3 regions of the Roseibium alexandrii DFL-11 genome follow, and region 2 is predicted to be linked to each of the others. Evidence: predicted binding sites of a transcription regulator. Region 2 holds the regulator's gene; each other region holds the start of a gene.
What was found. The regulator LexA, encoded in region 2, represses DNA repair genes until DNA is damaged. The targets are predictions, from matches to a motif close to TGTTCNNNNTGTGTTCNG.

Region 1 (7,729 bases), 2.5 Mb from region 2:
CCGGCGGCGCAGGTAAGGGTGCACCATGTCACCCTGAATCGGGCCGGGCCGGACGATGGCAACCTCGATGACGAGATCATAGAATTTTTCAGGTCTGAGCCGGGGCAGCATGGTCATCTGGGCCCGGCTTTCAACCTGGAAAACGCCGACAGAATCGGCCCGGCATAGCATGTCGTAGACGGGTTTCTCCTCAGCCGGGATGGTGGAGATGGTGAGATCCTGGCCATAGTTTTCCGACAGCATTGTGAGGGCCTTACGGATTGCTGTCAGCATGCCAAGCGCAAGGATGTCGATTTTCAGGATCCCGAGCGCATCCAGATCATCCTTGTCCCATTCCACCACAGTGCGGTCTTCCATGGCCGCGTTCTGGATCGGAATGACCTCGTCGAGCCGGCCACGGGTGATGACAAAGCCGCCAACATGCTGAGACAGATGCCGGGGAAAGCCGATCAGCGTGCGGGCAAGTTCCAGCATTTGTGTGATCAGAGGGTCTGACGGGTCCAGCCCGGCCTCGCGCACCTGGGCCTCTTCGGTTCCGGCCGACGCGCGCCCCCAGACCGTCCCGGCAAGGGACGCAATCGCGTCTTCGGAAAGGCCGAACACCTTACCGACCTCCCGAAGGGCGGAGCGGGACCGGTAGGTGATGACGGTGGCCGCAAGCCCGGCGCGTTCGCGGCCGTATTTGGCATAGATGTACTGGATGACCTCTTCCCGCCGCTCGTGCTCGAAGTCGACATCGATGTCCGGCGGCTCGCGCCGTTCGGGTGAAATGAAGCGCTCAAACAGGAGATCTGCTCTGGTTGGATCAACCTCGGTGATGCCAAGGCAGAAGCAGACAACGGAGTTGGCGGCCGATCCCCGGCCCTGGCACAGGATGCCGCGTGTGCGGGCAAACCGGACAATGTCGTAGACGGTCAAAAAATACGGTGCATAGTCGAGGTCTGCGACCAGTTTCAGTTCATGATCTATGGTCGATCGGATCTTGTTTGGAACTCCTTCCGGGTAGCGCCGTTTGGCACCTTCCAAGGTCAACCGCTCCAGTTCGGCCTGCGGGCTGGCACTCTCCCCGGCCGGTTCCTCCGGGTATTCATATCGAAGGTCATCCAGCGAGAACTGGACCTCTTGGAGGATCTTCAGGCTTTCATGCAATGGCGCCGGATCGCTTTCAAAAAGACGCAGGATTTCCTCTGCCGGCTTCAAGTGGCGTTCGGCATTTTGCTGCAGTTGCCGGCCGGCGGTCTCCAGCCGCTCGTGCAAGCGGATGCAGGTTAGAACATCCTGTAAGGGGCGCCGGTCCGGCGCATGATAGAGCGTGTCGTTGATGGCCAGCATCGGCACACCTGCCGTATGCGTGATGTTGCGGGCAAGAGCGAGCCGCCGCCGGTCTTCCGCCTTGCGGTGGAGGGCGACGGCAAGGCGGAGGGTGCCTTCAAAGCGGCTTTTCAGCTTCTCCAGCACCTTAAGGACCGGATCTGGATCCGGCAGGCCCGGCGGCAGGATCAGGGCGGCCGGAGAGCCCGGGCAGAGCAGGCTCACGTCATCCAGGGTCAGATGACAGGCGCCCTTTTCCGCCCGCCGGTTGCCGATGGTCAAAAGCCGGGTCAAGGTGCCATAGGCCCCACGGTCTTTCGGCCAGTACAGAAGGTCAGGTTTGCCGTCGAGAAACGCCAGACGGCAACCGGGCACGAACTTCAAACCGGTCTCTTTCGCCGCCATATGCGCCCGGACCACACCGGCCATGGAATTGCGGTCACAAATGCCAAGTGCGGCCAGCTGCAAGTGTGCGCCTTGAAGCACCAGTTCTTCCGGATGTGAGGCGCCATGAAGAAAGGAAAAATTGGTCGCAGCGCACAGTTCCGCATAAGCGGGCGGTTCCGTGATTGAAGGGCGCCGTGTCATGCGAACAGACCCTGCAGATACCAGCGCGGGCGACTTGTCTCCCGTTCATAAAGACCTTCCCGGTAGAGCCAAAACCGCCGGCCTTCGGTGTCTTCAATGCGGAAATAATCCCGGGTTACGCCCTCCTTGGCCTCCGAGGGCCGGTCGCTCGCGCCAATCCACCAGGGCGGAGCAATGCGTTCCGGACCTTCTGAGCGGACGACCTGGTAGATGCTACGGCGCCAGCGGAACCTCAGCGGCGGTCCGTTCGGAACCATGGCCAGAGCCTCGACTTCTTCTGCCGGTTCGATCAGCCGCAAGGGACGTGTCATCAGGCCCTCCTGCCAGCTGGAAGGCTTTGCCTCCTCGGCCGGACGGGTGTCTTCGGCAAACCCGAGTTGAGGATTGGCTGAGGGGCGCGCGCGGTGAAGATCGGGAGCAGCTGCGCTTTTTAAAAATCCGGACCAGACGAGGGCGTCTTGCCGGGCGAAGGCGGCGGGCACATACCCGGTTTGGCTTTCCGGCAGGTGCCGGTCGACCGGCAAAAGCCGGGTGACACGCTCAGAGCCCAAGCGGGCGCCCAGCCGGTCCACCAGATCGTCCAGGCTGGCATTGGCTTCCACCGCGCCGTTCGCTGTCAGCGCCGATTGAACGGCCGGGGCCTTGTCGGCGACCAGAACATCCAGGCGGACAAGGTCGTAGCCAAAGCCGGCATCGATTGCCCCTTCATCGGCCTTCAGTTTTTCGGCAAACAGGCGGAGGACGCGCTTTGGGTCGCGCAATGGGCTGCTGGTGCCGACGCGGAATTTTTGAACCGCGCCATCGACCCGGAACAGGCTCAATTCGAAGACGCGGCCGCCTTCGACCCGGCGTTCCAGAGCCTTGGCGGCCTGACCGGCCAGGGAGAGGGCGACTGCCTTGACGTCGTCCAGCTGTGAGATGGGATCGAAGAACCGCCGCTCTGCGGAAATCAGCGGAGCTTCGAACCGGGGAGAAATCGCTTCTCCTTGCCACCCCAACGCCTGATCAAGCCGGAGGATGAGGTCTGCGCCAAGGCGGTTTGTGAGCGGTGCACGCGGTCGGTCATACAGCTGACCAATGGTTTTCAAGCCAACCTGGTTCAGGCCGGAGACGGCTTCAGAGGAGACCCGAAGAGCTGCAAGGGGCAAGGGGGCAAGGGCTTGCCGTTCTTGGCTGTCCGCCAAGACGCCGCCGGAACCGTAGCGGGCGAGCGCCCAGGCCGCCCCTGCGGTTCCAGCGATCGCACCGGCAACGCAAAACCCCTGCCGGTGAAGCCGTTCCAAGGCATCTTTTAAAAGGGCCTCTTCTCCTTTGAAGAGATGTGCGCAGCCCGTGATGTCGAGAAACAACCCATCCTTGCCGTCGAGGGCCACCAAAGGCGTGTAGCGGGCGCACCAGTCCGCGACCGCGCCCAATAGGGCGGTATCCTTTTCCGGATCGGCGTCTTCACACAAAAGATGCGGGATCCGGGCGCGGGCATCGGCTTCCGCCTCGCCGAGGCGCAAGCCGCAGGCCCTTGCGGTGTCATTCATGGAGACAATTCGGCGGGCTCCCCGGATTTTTTCCAAAACGGCGAGCGGCGGTTCAGCCTGCCGGGCGGAGGGTGTGGAGCTGACCCGCAGCCGGCGCAGGATCCGGTCGCAGGGAAGATCCGCGATCCAGAGCGAGAGAATGCGCTGGTGCGGCAAATGTTTGTCTCGCATGGTCCCACTCCACGGTCAGGCGGCCGGGACGGCCCTCCCGGTTCCGCGTCAGGTCAATGTGCCATGCTGGCGCTCCAAGGCCCGCATGGGGTGCTTTTTCCAAGAACTCCGGAGCCTTTGAGGCGGCCGGAGAAATCTGCCAGCGGGTGACGGCTGCGGTCGGTTCTTGTGCTGCCCCATGACGGAGCAAGATGACCGGGACCGTGCTGCGGCTGGCCCGCAGGGAAATACGGCGGCTTGCCGTGAGATCCACGAGACGCTCCCCGCCCTGGATTTCGCCGGCAACGGCGGCAAGGGCACTGCAGGACGCGCCTTCCTCAAGGCACCACAGAACGTCTTCCAGCTTTCTCGCCCGCACCACGATCAACCGGGCCGGATCAATGCCGAAGTCCAGCAGTCCGGCGCCGTGAAACTGGCCGGATTCCTGAGTGGCGCGGATATCCTGGACCACCAGAACCGGCCCGGGCCTTATGGCCAGAAGCCGTGCAAGAAGCGCAAGGCCGAAGCCGCTGAGCGCCCCGGCATTGCGGCTTTCGGAGCTGACCACCTCATGTAAGGCACCCACTTTCAGTCCGCTGCCCGACAAGCTGTTGCCGGACTGAAACAGCCGATCGAGTGTCTCCAGCCCCAAGGGGCACCGGGCGGCCAGATCGTCTGATCCACCCTTTCCGGGTGGCTCAGCTTCGAAGCCCTCAGCCTGTGCCCTTCCGTCCGGCGGACGGTCTTTCAAAAAACTGTCCGGCCCCTGCGGGTTGGCGGCGGTCGCAGGGGCCGGACCAAACTGCGCCTTAAAGGGGAGGCGACCCTCAAGATCCGCAATGCGGCGACGCAGCTCGGCAAGAGATGTGCTATGTTCGGATGCGGCGGACATTGTGCACGTTGATTCCAATCACGCTGGTTTTTGTTCTCTATTTGTTCTTATTGATTCCGGAGAACGGGTAGAGAGTCAAGCGGCTTTTTAAAAAGCTGCGCGAGTCTTTTGACCTTGCGTTAGTTTTCAGCAGGTTGTGTTGTTCTGGAGGCTCGGAAACACGCAAGTTAGTGCCTCGGCATTGTCGAGCCGTGAGTGATCCTGAAATGTGGTCACCAAAGATCGCGTATTCCGGACAGACGGTTCCTCAGGCGGACGAAGTGCAGACCTCTGCGAGCTTCTTCTCAGATAAACCGCAAGAATCCGCATGACAACGGCCCGAAAATCCTGTATACGCCCGCCCAAGTTGGATGAATGCTTATCTTCCGGCAGGAAGCTTTGTGTTCTGGTCGATGTCTTTTACCGGGCGCCGAACTCCATAAAAATCCGGCGGATATACAACATGGCCCAAAGCTGGTGAACCCGTTCTTGGCACCTGTGATCCCAAGGACGCTCTGACCGCTTTGTAATTGAAAAGGGAAACATGCCATGAATATCATCGAGCAGCTTAACGCTGAAGAAATGGCGAAAATCGAAGCTCAACGTAAGCTTCCTGAATTTTCTCCGGGCGACACCGTCCGCGTTCTGGTGAAGGTCACCGAAGGTAGCCGGACCCGTACACAGGCTTATGAAGGCGTATGCATTGCGCGTTCCGGCGGCGGCATCAACGAAAGCTTCACCGTTCGCAAGATTTCCTACGGCGAAGGCGTTGAGCGTGTGTTCCCGATCTACTCTCCGATGCTGGAAGGCGTAGAGGTTGTCCGCCGCGGTAAAGTCCGCCGTGCGAAGCTCTACTACCTGCGCGACCGCCGCGGTAAGTCTGCCCGTATCACAGAGAACACCAACGCCCGCTCCAAGCGCCTCAACGAAGGCGCCCGTGCGGAAGCCGCTGCCGTCAAGGCCGCTAAAGCTGAAGCCAAGAAGGCCGAAGCAGAAGCAGCAGCTGCAGAGACCGCTGCAGAATAAGCAGCTCTCACATCAGTTTTTCAAGGCGGCTCCTGGAGTGATCCGGGGGCCGTTTTGTTGTTTTAAGGGTGGTCAAACCGATATGTTTGAATGGTGTTTCCCGGCGCGCGCCGGCTGAATACCGGAAACAGGGTTTGCATTTGATGCTATAACGACCAGAAATCGGCAGCCATCCTTGACTCTCTCCCCCCTTTCCGGCATAAGCCCGCGAACTCCATATGAGTGACTGACATTTCAATCCGCCGACCGGGACCCGCAAAGGTGTAAAGAGTTCCCGGAGGTTCACATCCGACAGCGCGATGCGCCCTCGGGTGTCAAACTGCTTTGCGTTCTCGCATTCGGTTGGATTTAAAGGCCGGTTCCCCATATGGTTCGGGAGAATTCCCGGAAAATTTGAGCCAAGGACCCTTTGATGTTTGAAAGCCTGTCCGATCGATTAAGCGGCGTTTTTGACAAGCTCACCGGCCGCGGTGCGCTGTCGGAAAATGACGTCAATGAAGCGATGCGCGAAATCCGCCGCGCGCTGATCGAGGCCGACGTTGCCCTGCCGATCGTCCGGTCTTTCACCGACAAGGTTCGCCATCGGGCTGTTGGCGCGGAAGTCGTCAAGTCGGTTACGCCCGGCCAGATGGTCGTCAAGATTGTCCATGACCAGCTGATCGAAATGCTTGGTGAGGACGCTCAGCCGATTGATCTGAATGCACCGGCGCCGGTCGCGATCATGATGGTCGGCCTTCAAGGTTCCGGTAAGACCACAACCACCGCCAAGATTGCCCGCCGTTTCACCCAGCGCGACAAGCGCAAGGTGCTGATGGCCTCGCTCGACACCCGCCGTCCGGCCGCGCAAGAGCAGTTGAAAATCCTGGGCGAGCAAAACGATGTCGACACCCTGCCGATCATCGAAGGCCAGGGCCCGGTCGAGATTGCCAGCCGTGCGATGTCCGCTGCCAAGCTCGGCGGCTATGACGTGGTTCTCCTCGACACCGCCGGCCGGATCCATATCGACGAACCGCTGATGGTGGAGATGGCCGAGGTCAAGGCCGCCGCCAACCCGCATGAAATCATTCTTGTTGCCGACAGTTTGACCGGTCAGGACGCCGTCAATCTGGCGCAAAGCTTTGACGAGCGCGTTGGCATCACCGGTATTGCTCTGACCCGTATGGACGGTGACGGGCGCGGCGGTGCGGCCCTGTCCATGCAGGCGGTCACCGGAAAACCGGTCAAGCTGATCGGTACAGGTGAAAAATCCGACGCACTGGAAGACTTTCACCCGAAAAGGATCGCCGACCGGATCCTCGGCATGGGCGATATTGTTTCGCTCGTCGAAAAAGCGGCCGAAGCCATTGATGCGGAACAGGCCGCAAAGATGGCGAAGAAGATGCAGAAGGGTCATTTCGACCTGGAAGATCTCGCCGAGCAGCTCAAGCAGATGGAAAAGCTGGGCGGTATGTCCGGCATGATGGGCATGCTGCCGGGCGTCGGCAAAATGAAAAAGCAGATCGACGCAGCGGGTCTCGACGACAAGATGTTCAAACGTCAGGTCGCGATCATCCAGTCGATGACCCCGACCGAGCGCAAGAAGCCAGACCTTTTGAAAGCCAGCCGCAAGAAGCGCATTGCCGCCGGCTCCGGTGTGCAGGTGGCCGAGGTCAACAAGCTTTTGAAGATGCACCGCCAGATGGCGGACATGATGAAGAAGATGGGCAAGGGCAAAGGCATTCTCGGAAAGCTGATGGGCGGCATGGGCGGCGGCATGCCGGATGTCGATGCGCAGCAGCTGGAAGAGATGGCCAAGTCCGGCCAGATGCCGAGCGGCATGGACCTGCCAAAAGGTCTGCCGGGCGGCATGCCGGGTCTTGGCGGTCCGGGGTTGCCGCCAGGATTGCCAGGCCTTGGAGGCCCCAAGATGCCCGGTCTTCCCGGCATGGGGAAAGGTAAGAAACGTTGAGCCAGGCTGAAATCCAATTGGGCCAAAGCGCAGCTCTCGATGAGCTGACATCGCTGCGCGGTTCAATCGACAACATCGACGCAGCGCTCATTCACATGCTCGCAGAGCGCTTCAAATGCACCCAAAAAGTAGGTGTTTTGAAAGCCACCAACGACCTGCCGCCGGCTGATCCGGCGCGGGAAAAAATTCAGATCGAGCGGCTGCGGAAACTCGCAGCCGACGCCAATCTCGATCCTGACTTTGCCGAGAAATTTCTGAACTTCATCGTTCATGAAGTGATCCGGCACCATGAAGCCATTGCCG
Region 2 (7,729 bases):
CCATGAAGCTAACTGGCGAACGGATCCTCATCGAGATCCTGGAACAGCACGCCCCAGAAGCGCTTGCGTTCATGGAGGCGAAGGAAATGCAAAAAGAAGGTGAAACCATCGGACTGGCGATGTTGATATTTGCTGAATTCATCGAACGAGAGAAAAAGGCATTTGTGGACAGCGGGCGCATGACCAACAAAGAATTCAAAGATTACATTCGAAATGTGGACCGATATGACCTCCCGTACTTTGCACGGGCGATCAAACACCGAAACAAAAAGGGTCCGCAATAGGTCCGCAGTCGAACACTCCTGGACCGGAAGCATCTAACATCGAGGAAAATTCTCTATTTGTTTTCAATACGTTCCACGTTTAATTTGCATTGGCCGATATTGCGGACCCTACGGTCCGCAGTCGATGATCACTCAACCTTTTGAAAACAAACCGCACTTTGAACTCTGCTGCCATTTATTTACGGCCAGACAAACCGCTGCCCGTGCCGTTTAATTCTAACAGCTACAGCAGAACAGTAAGAGAACGTTTACCCTTGCAGAACACAATGAGAACAGGTAGCATGTTCTTGATTTGTACTGAGCGATTCTCAGACAAAACCAAACTCAGGGCGAGGAACCGCAGTATGCTGACGCGTAAGCAGTACGAACTGCTCATGTTCATTCACGAAAGACTGAAGGAAACCGGCGTCCCGCCGTCTTTCGATGAAATGAAAGATGCTTTGGACCTCCGCTCCAAATCCGGCATCCACCGGCTGATCACAGCCCTGGAAGAACGTGGCTTCATACGCCGGCTTCCCAACAGAGCCCGCGCCATGGAAGTTGTCCGCTTGCCGGATTCGATCGCGCCGGGTCTGGGTGCGCCGCGTCCAAGAGGCAGCTTCTCTCCAGAAGTGATCGAAGGATCTCTCGGCAAACCGGCACCGGCTCCAGCACCCGCGCCGGAACCTGTTGCAGCATCGACGGAAATCCCGGTCATGGGACGGATTGCGGCCGGTGTTCCGATCGAGGCGATCCAGACCCACAGCCACTCCATCAGCGTCCCGCCAGAACTTCTCGGCAAAGGGGAACATTACGCTCTGGAAGTGCGCGGAGATTCGATGATCGAGGCTGGCATTTTGGACGGGGACACCGTCCTGATCCGCCGGACGGAAAGCGCCGATAGCGGCGACATCGTCGTGGCCCTTGTGGACGACGAGGAAGCAACGCTCAAGCGGCTGCGCAAGAAAGGCCCATCGATCGCGCTTGAGGCCGCCAATCCGGCCTACGAGACCCGTATTTTCGGACCGGGCCGTGTCCGTGTGCAAGGTAAACTTGTTTCTCTATTCCGCCGGTACTGAGGCGTCTATACTGGCAGGCATCTTCAAGAGTTGCCCGCTGCTTCGGTTTTGTAAGTAGTCCCGAGTGGTTTAATCAGCTGATGCGCGCAAGCTGGCGCGCGTGACCGTTCCTTGCTTGTGCCACGGCCGCGGAGGCGCTGGTTTTGCGTACTCGACTGATTGTATTTGGGTTTGGCAAACGACTGCGTTGGCAGTTTTAGCCGGTGCCGGTGTAGTTTGCGGATGCATTACTTGGGCTAGCGCCTCACTTCTTCTTTGAACCGCAGCTTCTATTCTCGCCCCCTTTTTGACCAGCGGGCCCTTCGTTGGGGAGCCTGTTCGACAGACTTGTTCCAGCCAGATGGAGACAGCGCCGCGCGCCTTTCTGATTTCCCGGTCGAACACTTCGGCTGCGCGGCATACTTCTGGCGCGACCATATCGGTCACGATCATATCGGCCTTTTGACAGTCATAAAAAAAGGCGTCCCGGGTTTTGGGCAGCGCGATGTGGATCGGCACGTGCTCAACACCAACTACTCCCCGCGCTGCAAACGCCCGGACAACACAGCCTGAAGGGTCACAAGAGCGCTGATCATCTTTCATCTTGCGCGATTTAATCGCTTCAGCTGACACTCCTTCCCTTTCGAACCAAGTCTCTACGGAAAAAGAACTTCTCGCGCTGGACATCTGTAAACTTCCCTCAAAATCCCGCGCGGCCAATTGAGGCCCGGTTGCCGGAATGTAAATATCTGGCGGGCGCGATATTATCGCAAGCGCAATTCCGATAGACGCAAGACCCAAACAGATCATCCGGAAGCGGCCTGGAGCGAGCAGCAAACCCAAAAAGCCTGCCAACAAAACAGCGGCAGACAGGCCGGTCAAACTGCCCATCCGGCCAAAGTCAGGCGCAATTTGTTCTGTGAACTCGGCTATCCGAATCAGCACCGCCAGACCGGCGCTCATGATCTTGAGTGGGATTGCCGCCAAACCGAACGGCATCAGGACCAGTGCGACCACGCCCATTGGCATTACGATGATCGAAAAAACCGGCATTCCCAGCATGTTACCAACCAGTCCGAAGGGCGCGATCCGGGAAAAATGGTACGCACCGACAATGCCGGTTGCGATCCCGGCGACGAGTGCCGTCACGAACAAACCGGTGGCCCATTTTAGTGCACCGGACAAGAACCAAAAGGGCCCGTTTGCTGATGGGATGAAAATCCTGCGTCTCTTTTGATGCGACCGCCACAGATCATAAACGGCGACCAGTGCGATCACGGCCGCAAACGACATCTGAAAACCTGGATAAAACAGGCGTTCCGGCGCGAGCAGAAGTAAAAACAGGCCGGCGATTGCGACCGATCGCAGCGTCAATCCCCGGCGTCCGGTCATGATCCCCAAAAAGACCAGCGCGATCATAATGAAGGATCTTTGGGTAGCGACCGATGCCCCGGACAGCAGAAGATAAAAAGCTGCCGCGACGAGGGCGAGAACCGCTGAGACCTTATGGATTGGCCAGCGCAGCGCAAGGCCCGGGATGAGTGCCAAGGTGCCAAGACACACAGCATAAGCACCGCCTGCAAAGAGCGCCATATGCAGGCCAGAAATCGCCAGTATATGCGCAAGGCCCGCAGCCCGAAGGCTCTCTTCGGTCTTTTCATCTATACCGCCGCGGTCCCCCACCAAGAGTGCTACCGCAAGAGCAGTTTCCGGGCCTTCCGGCAAAAGCGCCGAAATCCGCGCCGCCAGGTGCTGGCGGAGCCCATTAACATGGCGAACGAGCAGAAGGACCTGAGATGGCGCAGGTCCCTGGACGATCTCAGGAGCTCCGTAACTGAAGCCGCTTGCGCCAATGCCGTCAAAATAGGCGCGGAAGGAAAAGTCATATCCGCCCGGCACCACAGGGCCCATGGGCGGAAACAAGCGGGCCCGGACTTTGATCCAGTCGCCGGGTGCAATGCCCGCATCTGCCGGAATGCGCAACCGGACCCGGTTTGCAAACCGCGCGTCGGTATTGGCTCTGGCATCAACTTCACTGAGGCGGACCACAACGCGCTTGCCGGACCGGGTTTCCTGCACCTTCAAGACTTCACCGCGCAACAGAACTGTCATCGGCTCCGCCAGCCGGGGCGCGTCCACTGCAGCTGTTCGGAGTGTTGCAGTGCTGAGCCCTGCCAAAAGGGCGAGCAAAAGGATCAAAATTCGCGGCAGGCCCATTCGGATGGCATGGGAGCCCGCGAAACCAGCTGATAAAACGAATAGCACGCCAAGAACCGGCCAACTCGGCTCGTCAGGCAACAAGCTGTAGAGAAAAATACCGGCGCTGAAGGAAAATCCGGTCCACAGAAGACCCTGCTTTTGCCAAAACTGCTCCCAATCGTCCGCCGTTCCCGCCCAACCGGCGCGCTGATCAATTGGCCGGTCTTTGCGTTCTCTCCGGGCTCTCAGAAACGCGATCCAGGGCGATGCGTCGGTGGGCCTGCGGCTGTTATCCATGTTTGACGATAAAACTGAAAGGTCACTAACGGGAGCGCCGGGGACACCCCGGTTGTCATCATCGGCGTCTGGTTTCACCTCCCGTACCACCCGCGCTCCTTCTGCCGGGTTTGACGATCGCAGCAAAGCCTATTTTGCCTCAGGCTTGCCTATGCTAAGACCGCGCCACTATCCGTCAGGCGCAGATCCGCGCCTCATTCTGACAGAGACTTTCAAAAAGCACCATGGCACAAGATATCGTCACGCGTTTCGCCCCATCCCCGACCGGATTTCTTCATATTGGCGGTGCCCGCACCGCACTCTTCAACTGGCTGTTCGCCAAGCATCACGGCGGCAAGATGCTGCTGCGCATCGAAGACACAGACCGGGCCCGCTCCACACAAGAAGCGGTCGATGCGCTGATGGATGGTCTTTCGTGGCTGGGCCTTGATTGGGACGGCGAACCGATCTCCCAGTTCTCCCGCGTGGCACGCCACGAGGAAGTTGTTGACCAGATGCTGGAAAACGGCACGGCCTACCGCTGTTATTCCACGCCGGAAGAAGTGGATGCGATGCGCGAAAAGGCGCGCGCAGAAGGCAGGCCGCCACGTTATGACGGCACCTGGCGCGACAAGGATGCGTCCGAAGCGCCCGAAGGCATTGATCCGGTGATCCGGCTGAAAGCCCCGCAAGACGGTGAAACTGTCGTGGACGACATGGTTCAAGGCCGTGTGGTGATCCCGAACAAGGATCTTGATGACTTTGTCCTCCTGCGCTCCGACGGCACGCCGACATACATGCTGGCCGTGGTTGTCGACGATCACGACATGGGCATCACGCATATCATCCGCGGCGTCGACCATCTTACCAACGCGGCCCGGCAGACGTTGATTTTTGATGCCAACGGCTGGGACGTGCCGAAAATGGCGCATATTCCGCTGATCCACGGACCGGACGGTGCCAAACTTTCCAAGCGCCATGGCGCGACGGGCGCCGAAGCCTACCGGGCCCTCGGCTATCTGCCGCAAGCCATGCGCAACTACCTCGCCCGCCTCGGCTGGAGCCATGGCGATGAAGAGATCATGTCGCTTGAGGACATGGTCAAATGGTTCGGCATGGATGCCGTTGGTCAGTCGGCAGCGCGCTTCGATTTCAAGAAGCTGGAAAATCTCAATGGCCATTACATGCGCGCAACCGACGACGCTGAGCTGCTTGAGCATTGGAAGGTCTATCTAGCCCATGCGGGCGATGGGGCGGCGGTCTTGGAATGGATGTCGGACGCGGCCAATGCCCAGACGGCTCTGACGGCCCTTCCCGGCCTGAAGGAACGCGCAAAGACACTTGTCGAACTGACCGACAGCGCGTCCTACCTTTGGCGCCAGCGTCCTCTCGAAAATGACGAGAAGGCGATCAAGATCCTCACAGATGACGCCCGGGCGGTTCTGGGCGATCTGAACGGCGTGCTTTCTGGCGTTGCTGACTGGCAAGCGGAACCGCTGGAGGCGGCTGTCAAAGCCTATGCGGAAGACAAGGATGTGAAACTCGGCAAAGTCGCCCAGCCACTGCGCGCTGCGTTGACCGGCCGGGGCACTTCCCCTGGCATTTATGACGTTCTGATTGCGCTCGGCCGGGACGAATCCCTGGCCCGGATTGCCGATCAGGCTGCCTGACACAGCATTGACCATTGTTCCGGCGCATATTGCTGCAGTGCGCCGGAACATAAGCAAACCGCAACATGTAGGTCTTTGACCAAAGCGTTATACGCTGCTGCTTGCGGCAGTGCGGCAAATGGGCTAGGCAAGACGCGACCATTCCTCCAGCACAGTCTGGCCGCCTCATTTGGGTCTTGCATCCAAGGCCCGTGGCTCGGCAGTGCAAGGGTAACAAATAGGGGGTTTTCTGAATGGCCGACAACAACGCCAAGCTCAACGTCGGTGGCAACGACCACGATTTCGACGTCCTTGACGGATCCATCGGACCGTCGGTTGTGAACATCTCGTCCCTTTACAAGGACACGGGCATGTTCACCTACGACCCGGGCTTTACCTCAACCGCATCGTGCGAATCCAAAATCACCTACATCGATGGTGACGAAGGCACGCTGCTGTATCGCGGGTATCCGATCGAACAGCTCGCCGACCATGGTGACTTCCTGGAATCCTGCTATCTGCTGCTCTATGGCGAGCTGCCGACCAAGACGCAGAAAGACGATTTCGTCACCCGTGTGACCTATCATACGATGATCCACGAACAGATGAACCGGTTCTATTCCGGTTTCCGCCGCGACGCCCACCCGATGGCGATCCTCTGCGGCACCGTCGGCGCCCTGTCAGCATTCTATCATGACAGCACCGACATTTCCGATCCGCATCAGCGGATGGTCGCATCCCTGCGCATGATCGCGAAACTGCCGACCATGGCTGCGATGGCCTACAAGTACCACGTCGGTCAGCCGTTCGTTTATCCGCGCAACGATCTCGGCTACGCAGCGAACTTCCTGCACATGTGCTTTGCTGTTCCGTGTGAAGAGTACAAGGTAAACCCGGTTCTGGCGCGCGCCATGGATCGTATCTTCATCTTGCACGCCGATCACGAGCAGAACGCCTCCACATCCACCGTGCGTCTTGCCGGTTCTTCCGGTGCGAACCCGTTCGCATGTATTGCAGCAGGCATTGCCTGTCTCTGGGGCCCGGCACACGGCGGCGCCAACGAAGCGGCGCTGAACATGCTTTCCGAAATCGGTTCTGTTGACCGCATTCCGGAGTTTGTTGCCCGCGCGAAAGACAAGAACGATCCGTTCCGTCTCATGGGCTTCGGTCACCGGGTCTACAAGAACTACGATCCGCGCGCCAAGATCATGCAGAAGACCTGCCACGAGGTTCTCGGCGAACTCGGCATCAAGGACGATCCGCTCCTCGACATTGCGATGGAACTGGAAAAGATCGCCCTGAACGATCCGTATTTCGTCGAGAAGAAGCTTTATCCGAACATCGACTTCTACTCCGGCATCACGCTGCGCGCGCTCGGATTCCCGACCACAATGTTCACCGTGCTGTTCGCGCTTGCGCGGACCGTCGGCTGGATCGCCCAGTGGAAGGAAATGGTGGAAGATCCGTCCCAGCGTATCGGCCGCCCGCGTCAGCTCTACACAGGTGCCTCCAAGCGTGACTACGTACCGATCGATCAGCGCCGCTGATTGGTTCAGGCACTGACCAGACCAAAGCCCCGGATCACAGATCCGGGGCTTTTCTTGTTTCTGGGGGGAGATGACGCCTCTCAGAAAAACTCACGCTCTCGCATCTCCGGTCTGATCTACCTAAAAACACTTACGCAGTTGCCACAGCTTGTTCGCGTAACAACAGCATGTTGTGATTTTCCTGGGATGGAGGACCGTAAATGCAAGATCACAGGTCAAAAAGGTCACGTACGCCACATGAGGACGTACTGGTCGAAGATCTGGTCCCGCGTATCGCGCAGGAGCTTCATAAACGGTTTGCGGCCAGGCTTGCGGCAAAACCTGAGAGCCAACACAAGTCGGTGTTGCGATCGGAAGATACTCGGCGACCACGCAATAACCGGGCACACCGCCATGTGCCGGTCTATATTCCTCTCTCAAACCCTAGCGACTACTGCGAACGGTATCAGTGCGCCCCGCTGCCGTTCAACTTGTTTCACGGGAATGCTACGCCGCCCGCAGGCATTCGATAGGCCCTCAACCGGCCAACTCGAGACCCGGCGGCAATACCCTCTCGATTTCAGGGCGTCAGCAATGGGCTGACAAACCCTTCAGGTTTCACGGCGAGCACCGGACACTTGAGGCTGTTGATGATGTTCTCAGCCGTGTTGCCAATGAAAACGCCACTGAGCCCTGTCCGGGCGACCGTTCCCATCACCACGAGATCCGCATTTTGTAGGTTACTCTGTATTTCAATC
Region 3 (7,729 bases), 2.6 Mb from region 2:
GAAGTCCTGACGGTCGGCGCTGGACCCTTCTGTATCTGTTACAGGTGCGTTCAGTGATGTATCGGGTCCGGACAGGCGGGCATTCATGACAGCAACATCGGACTGCTTCACGCCGATAGCGTCTGCGATCTTTTGATGTAACTCGCTGTCTGTCAAAGGTGTCTGATTGCTGGACAGCTTCGCACGCAGCCGGCGGAGGTTGAAGAACAACGCCTTTTGAGAGGAGGAAGTGCCGCCCCGAACAATGGACCAGTTCCTGAGGATGTAGTCCTGGATTGAGGCACGGATCCACCAAGTGGCGTATGTCGAAAAGCGAACCTCACGTTCCGGTTCAAACCGCGCTGCTGCCTCCAGCAGTCCAACATGACCTTCCTGGATCAGGTCACCGATATTAAGGCCGAAGTTCTTAAACCGCGAGGCGACGGCAATGACCAGGCGCATGTGGGACAGAGAAAGTTTCTCCAGAGCCTTTTCGTCTTTGTTATCCCGCCACTGAATGGCGAGCTCCAGCTCTTCCTCGCGGGTCAAATACGGCGCTTTCATCGCCGTTTTTACCAAATGCCTTCTTTCACTCATAGACGTGGACATATGTAGCACTCCAGGCGTGACGTTAGTGTTACTACGGACCCAAAGTCAGAGTAGATCACTTCGACGACGCACGGACGCACGAATGCGCACAATGTCGTGACCGGAAGGGAGGGATTTGCTGAAATCAGCTTGAAGATCGCTCCGCTTAAATCAAAAGAAAAAGGCCCGGATTGCTCCGAGCCTTTTCAAATTGACTTATCAGCGATCAGCAGTTTTTCAGGCTGCTTCTTCGGTGTCATCGCCGTCTTCGTCGCCTTCCGCTGCGGCAGCAGCTGCGGCGGCTGCTTTAATGCGGCTTGGCGACTTCGCGAGGTTTTGCTCGATTTCCTTGATTGCTTCGGTTTCCGAGCATTTGTTCACTGCGGCAATTTCGCGCGCCATACGATCCAGGGCGGCTTCGTAAAGCTGGCGTTCGGAGTAGGACTGCTCCGGCTGGCTCTCGGAGCGGAAAAGGTCCCGGACGACTTCCGAAATTGCAATCAGATCGCCGGAGTTGATTTTCGCTTCGTATTCCTGGGCACGGCGGCTCCACATTGTCCGCTTGATGCGTGGACGTCCCTGGACTGTTTCGAGTGCCTTCTTGACGGCAGCCGGGTCGCCGAGCTTCCGCATTCCCACAGATGCGATTTTCGCGACCGGGACGCGAAGTGTCATCTTGTCCTGTTCAAAAACGATGACGAGCAACTCCAAAGAGTGACCTGCTACGTTTTGTTCTTCAATGGCGGTAATCTGGCCTACGCCGTGAGCCGGGTAAACGATGTACTCGCCAGTCTTGAAACCTTGACGCTGCGCGGTCTTTTTGGTGTTTGTTGCCATACTCGTAGTTTCTCCTGCGCAGTTAGCGGTCTGTTGCAGACCGGAAATGGACCGCTGAGACGGTCCTTGTTTGTGCGGCACGCAATCGCTTTGACGTCCAAATCTTGGAAGGCCTGTTGATATTCAGCGTGTCGGGCTGGTCAGTCGTCGAATTCCACTTTAGAACCTTGCTTGGATACATAAGCTGTCGGGATCACTTGCGGCCCGGAAGATCAGGATCACGGGACACGTAAGTACGACTCCGTTTTTTGGGGTTATTCTCGTGGTTGGCGACTATCGAAACAATATAACATACTCTTGTGGAAAATTAAAGAGAAACTCTTCCGCGCGCACGAAACAGCATTAAAGCCCGAGCGAAGTTTCCGCTCAGGCAGCTGAAATCAATAGTGTATTTAACTTATCTCAGGTTGCAGATATCGAGAATTCTGAATCTATCGCAACTCAAGATAGGCGAATCATGCGGGCGGATTTGGAGAAAAGTACTTCTCCAGTTTGTTCTCCTGCCCGTCAAACTTATCTGCGTCGGGCATTGGATCTTTCTTTTCAGTAATGTTCGGCCATTTTTCCGAATATTCGGCGTTGATTTCGATCCACTTCTCGAGACCTGGTTCCGTGTCCGGAAGAATTGCTTCCGCCGGACATTCCGGCTCACAAACACCACAGTCGATGCATTCGTCCGGGTTGATGACGAGGAAATTTTCGCCTTCATAGAAACAATCAACTGGACACACCTCAACGCAGTCGGTGTATTTGCACTTGATACAGTTGTCTGTGACGACGTAGGTCATCGCAATCCTCTTTAGTCAGAGCATCGGGTACGATAGCTGTAACCGGATGCAGTCATCTGGCGTCGGTTTGATGCGCAGGCTCTGACCTCTGCTGCCTTTATTATTGCAGTTGGGTATCGCTTTTGGGAGGCGGGTGCAAGCGTTCAACAGGTCGCATCGCAGCTCTGTTTGAGAAAGCTATTTCCTTTTTTTACGGATTCATAAAACGGATCAGGCTCATAGAACTTCTAGTGCTCGTCCTCTTGCCTGAAAGCATCCATTTTCCGCCGGTCACGTTTTGTTGGCCGCCCGCTGCCAGGCTCCCTCTGTCCAGGGCGGGGAGGTGGCGCTTCGGCCTTAGGTGGCGGTGGCGGAGACAGGTCTTCGTAGAGTCCTTTTGCTTCCTCGTAAGGTCCGCGCCTTGAGCCAAGTGCTACAACTTTCAAAACAAGAATGCGGCGTTCCAAGGCAATGGTTAAAACGTCGCCGGTTTTGATGGTCTTGCTGGCGGAGGAAATCTTGTCCTTGTTGATCCGGACATGTCCGCCTGCAGCCAGTTTCTGTGCAAGGGAACGGGATTTCGTGACCCTGGCGTACCAGAGCCACTTGTCGACACGCAGGCTACCTTGATTTGAGGCGGCAGCCGACTTTGGATCGTCGCCCGGAATTACTTCTTATCCTTGTCGCCCATGTTCTCCTTCAGCGCCATCAAGGCTGCAAAAGGCGAGTTCGGGTCGATCGGCTTGTCTTTCGGTGCTTTGTCGCGGCGGTTGCCCCCATCAAAGGGCTTCTGATCGGCGCGCCCTTTGTTCGGACCGCCCTTGCCAGGTTTGCCGTGGCGGCGTTCACCAGGAGCGCTTTTAGCACCTTGCTGCTTGCGATTGTCACCACCCCGGCGTTGATCCTGACGGCCGCGGGGGCGGCGGTCGTGACGGCCCGGGCGCCAGATTTCAATGGTGACAGTTTCCATTTCCGGTTCGCCGGCCGGCGTTGGTTCCGCCGTCTGTGTCTCCGCGGTTTCCGGAGCTGGCGCCTCTGTGGACGTTTCAGCGTTGTCAGTCGCAGGTGCTTCTTCGGCTGCCTGTTCGGATGCGGGAGTGTCAGAGGCTTCCACTGTTTCAGTTGCAGCAGCTTCGGTCTCAGCACTTTCGGCAGGAGCTTCTGCTTCAGCCGCAGGTGTGTCAGCAACTGCAGCGGGTTCGGCTGTGTCTGGCGTTGCTTCTGTCGCTTCGGCTTTTGGTGCTACTGGACGCTGTACTTCCTTGGTCTCAAGGCGGTAGCCGAGGGACTTCAAAACAGCGGAAAAATCTTCGCCGGCACAGCCCAGCAGCGACGTCATGGCAACCGTCACCGTAAAGCCGCCGCCGGTTGCGGTTGCTCCTTCCGGCGGAGCGACTTCGCTGTCGAGCGGTTTCCAGGCAATCAGCGGCCGGATGAGATCGGCAAGGCGCTCCAGGATGTCTACACGCACGGCGCGCGGGCCGCACACGCGGAACCCGACGACCTTGTAGAGCGCCGGCTGGATCTCCGGGTCGACCGGGATGGATGTCCGGCCTGAGGCGGACAATTGCGGCAGTTCTTCCATGCCATTCATGTCCAGCTCACCGTGCTTCAGCGCCCAAAGCTGAGCCAGCAATTGGCTCGGAGCCGGTTTCAAAAGTGCCGGAACAAAAATCGTGTAAGCGCCGAAGCGGAGACCGTGTTTGCGCAAGGACGCGCGCATGTCCTGGTCCAGCTGACGGATTTCGTCTGACGCTTCCTGACGTTCCAGGATGCCGAGGCCTTCGACAATCCGGAATGCAATGCCGCGCGCCAAACCTTCGAGACCTTCACCGGACTTCAGGTCCATCAGCGGTTTCAAAAGTGTATCAACCTGGGCCTTCACCCAAAGATCCAGGCGGTTTTGCACGGTGTCGCGCGCTGGGCCGGTCAGGTGCTCGTCGGCCAACAGCAGAGCTGCAGGGGCCAGAACATCGTCGGTCGGGGACAGTTTGGCCACCGGTTCACCGCGCCAGCGGATGGCGCCATCCGATGTCAGGACAAAATCACTGTTCTCTGATTTGCCAAGCTTTTCCGCACGGGATTCGATTTCCGTGGTCAGTGCTTTTTGTGCGGCAGCACGGACGGTCTTGCCGTCTGGGCCTTCGGCCGCCGCATCAGGGGCAAACCGGAAGCCAAGCAGATTTCCGATGTGCTGACCTTCGACGAGCACATCCCCACTCGATGTAATTTCCGCTTCCAGCATTGCGTTCTCTCTCAAACGTCGCATCAATACACTTGTCCGCCGATCCACGAACCGCTGCGTCAGCTTCTCGTGAAGGGCGTCAGATAGTTTATCTTCTATGCCGCGGGTAACGTCCTGCCAATGGGCCGGATCGGCCATCCAGTCAGGACGGTTTGCAACATATGTCCAGGTCCGGATGTGAGCGATCCGGTTCGCGAGTGTGTCGATATCACCATCTACACGGTCTGCGAAGGCCAATTGACGGGCGAACCAGTCATCTTCAATCGCATTGTCTCGCATCAGGTGATTGTAAACCGTTGCCAGAAGGTCCCCATGATTGGCCGGGGCGATCTTCCGGTAATCGGGGACCTGACACACATCCCATAGCAATTCTACTGCGTTTGCGCCCTTTGCCATGTCAGAAATTGCGCTGTCGCGCAATAAATGTTCGAGCGCCTTTATGTCGTCCCCAGTCGGCGCGCGCGCCAATCCGTCTTCTCTCGGCGGCAAATCAAGGCTGCGGCGCAATGCATTGGTGGATGAAAAATCCAAAGCACTGTTGCGCCATTGCAGCACTTTCAGGCTGTCAAAATGGTGACTTTCGATCTGTTCGATTAAATCATCGTCCAATGGATCGACGCGGCCGGAGACTCCGAAGGTGCCGTCTTTCGTGTGGCGGCCGGCCCGTCCGGCGATCTGACCCATCTCCGAAGGCGTCAGCTGGCGGTACTGATACCCGTCGTATTTCCGGTTTCCGGCAAAGGCGATGTGATGGACGTCCAGATTGAGACCCATGCCGATCGCGTCTGTGGCAACCAGATGGTCCACATCGCCGTTCTGGAAAAGGTCGACCTGCGCATTCCGGGTCCGTGGGCTCAATGACCCGAGCACCACCGCCGCCCCGCCCCGCTGGCGGCGCAAAAGCTCGGCAATCGAGTAAACTTCATCTGATGAAAACGCGACGATGGCTGATCGTGCCGGCAAGCGGGAGACTTTTTTCGATCCAGCATACGAGAGGATCGACATGCGCGGCCGGGTGACGACATTCAGGCCCGGGATGAGCTTTTCAAGCAGCGGGCGGGCGGTCGCAGATCCCAAAAGCAGCGTTTCAGAACGGCCGCGCAGGTTCAGGATCCTGTCCGTGAAGACGTGGCCGCGGTCGAGATTTCCAGCAAGCTGCACTTCGTCGATGGCAACAAACTCTGTGTTCAGATCGAGTGGCATGGCCTCGACCGTGGACACCCAAAACCGCGGCTGTTTCGGAATGATCTTCTCTTCGCCGGTGATCAAGGCAACGGCGTCAGTCCCGGCGCGTTCAGCAATCCGCCCATAAACCTCCCGGGCCAAGAGCCGCAACGGCAGACCGATCAAGCCGGACGGCTGCGCCAGCATACGCTCAATCGCAAGGTGGGTCTTGCCGGTGTTGGTTGGCCCAAGCACAGCTGTGACCGTGCGGGAGCGGGCGCTCGGCGGTAATTGCAGGGTTTGGGGGCGGGACATAGAGGTGATGCGGTCAAAAATCTCAGTGTGTAGCGCGCCGTTCCGGCGGCCTGCTCTCCCAAGGCATATGCCCTGAACTCGGATGCGCGTATCTAGCATAGGCGTTGTGGCTCTGTCCTGCCCTTTTTCGATGCGCTCCCGCTATTCCTTCGTTGGATCTATGTACTTTCATAAAGTTGTGGAGAACGACTCTGGAACAAACCGGAACCGAATCGCGGACTCTCGGGGATTCAGGATTTGTTCTCTACGAAATGTGGATTTGAATCCACCTTCCAGTACGAAATGCTGAATCTGCTCAGGGATTTGCGGCAAATCACTTTGGGTCAGAATTTCAGAGCTGAAAACCTGTCAATCTCCAAATCGAAAAAATTTGTTTTTCGGATGTGGCGCACCTTTTGCCATTAACCATGGACACATGCAGAACGAATCGCTGACGAATCGGTGTTTTGATCATGTTTTTGATTTGTTCCTACTCGATCTGGTAGGTTGGTTCCTCGAAACACCAGTTGGGCTCCCAAAAGATCTCCCGAATGTTTACGATTTTTCACTTCGGTGACGGGAGAGTGTTTCAGTTTGGGGCGTGGTTTGGCGTTCGCACTGCTAAGTGAGACGGGCCGCCAGCAGAAAAATCTCCCATAAGTGCTCATCCCCTGGCGTAGGATTTGTGCCTATTTTTCTAAGGTTTATCGCCGTCAGGGAAAAAATATTTCGCTTTCGGGAAAAAGGACAAGCATGCTGCCCCTTTTCAATTGGCTTCGACGTAAGTAGAAATCTTGCCGAAATGTGCCTTGCATGTTGCGGATTATTAGGGGGAGTGGGCGTTTGGCGATAAGAAAAATTCTCGTTGCGAACCGGTCTGAAATTGCAATCCGGGTTTTCCGGGCTGCCAACGAGCTCGGTCTGAAGACCGTTGCGATCTATGCCGAGCAAGACAAATTGGCTCTGCATCGGTTCAAAGCTGATGAGGCGTATCAGGTCGGCAAAGGGCTTGGCCCGATTGAGGCCTATCTGTCCATCGACGAGATTATTCGTGTTGCCAAACACTCCGGCGCTGACGCCATCCACCCGGGCTACGGCCTTTTGTCGGAAAGCCCGGAATTCGTGGATGCCTGCGAAACAGCCGGGATCACCTTTATCGGGCCGAAATCCGAGACGATGCGCCGTCTGGGCAACAAGGTGGCCGCACGGAACCTGGCAATCGAGGCCGGCGTGCCGGTCATGCCGGCAACGGACCCGCTTCCTGAGGATCTGAATGAGATCAAGAAGCAGGCTCTGCAAATCGGCTACCCGGTGATGCTGAAGGCGTCCTGGGGCGGCGGTGGCCGTGGCATGCGGGTTATTCCGGACGAGGCGACCCTGGAAAAGGAAGTGCTGGCTGCCAAGCGGGAAGCCAAGGCCGCCTTCGGCAAGGATGAGATCTATCTGGAGAAGCTGGTTCAACGGGCACGCCACGTCGAAGTCCAGATCCTTGGTGACGGTGACAGTGTTGTTCATCTGTTCGAGCGGGATTGCTCGATCCAGCGGCGCCACCAAAAGGTGGTCGAGCGGGCACCGGCCCCTTATCTCGATGATGCCAAGCGCACAGAGCTTTGCGAATACGGCCTGAAAATCGGCCGGGCAGTGAACTACCGCGGTGCTGGCACGGTCGAGTTCCTGATGGATGCTGACACGGGCGCGATCTATTTTATCGAGGTCAATCCCCGGGTGCAGGTCGAGCACACGGTGACCGAAGAAGTGACTGGCATCGATATCGTCCAGGCACAGATCCACATCGCCGATGGCGAGAAGATCGGAACGCCGGAGAGCGGCGTGCCGGCGCAGGAGAACATCCGCC

Region 1: SADFL11_RS18445 (ImuA family protein) is a predicted target of LexA. The motif match lies at 4,505-4,522, and genes of this name have one in related genera.
Region 3: SADFL11_RS19140 (helicase-related protein) is a predicted target of LexA. The motif match lies at 6,077-6,094, and genes of this name have one in related genera.

What each region holds. Positions count from the first base shown of each region.
Region 1 covers NZ_CM011002.1:4,012,658-4,020,386, forward strand. The annotation lists gene SADFL11_RS18435 (error-prone DNA polymerase) at 1-1,899, opposite strand, end outside; gene SADFL11_RS18440 (Y-family DNA polymerase) at 1,896-3,602, opposite strand; gene SADFL11_RS18445 (ImuA family protein) at 3,484-4,473, opposite strand; gene rplS (50S ribosomal protein L19) at 5,002-5,478, shown strand; gene ffh (signal recognition particle protein) at 5,891-7,426, shown strand; gene SADFL11_RS18460 (chorismate mutase) at 7,423-7,729, shown strand, end outside.
Region 2 covers NZ_CM011002.1:1,489,558-1,497,286, forward strand. The annotation lists gene SADFL11_RS06955 (hypothetical protein) at 1-284, shown strand, start outside; gene lexA (transcriptional repressor LexA) at 629-1,342, shown strand; gene SADFL11_RS06965 (ComEC/Rec2 family competence protein) at 1,412-3,907, opposite strand; gene gltX (glutamate--tRNA ligase) at 4,042-5,466, shown strand; gene gltA (citrate synthase) at 5,700-6,992, shown strand; gene SADFL11_RS06980 (universal stress protein) at 7,552-7,729, opposite strand, start outside.
Region 3 covers NZ_CM011002.1:4,138,805-4,146,533, forward strand. The annotation lists gene SADFL11_RS19120 (RNA polymerase factor sigma-32) at 1-588, opposite strand, end outside; gene SADFL11_RS19125 (CarD family transcriptional regulator) at 805-1,404, opposite strand; gene fdxA (ferredoxin FdxA) at 1,860-2,192, opposite strand; gene SADFL11_RS19135 (RNA-binding S4 domain-containing protein) at 2,420-2,791, opposite strand; gene SADFL11_RS19140 (helicase-related protein) at 2,839-5,895, opposite strand; gene pyc (pyruvate carboxylase) at 6,718-7,729, shown strand, end outside.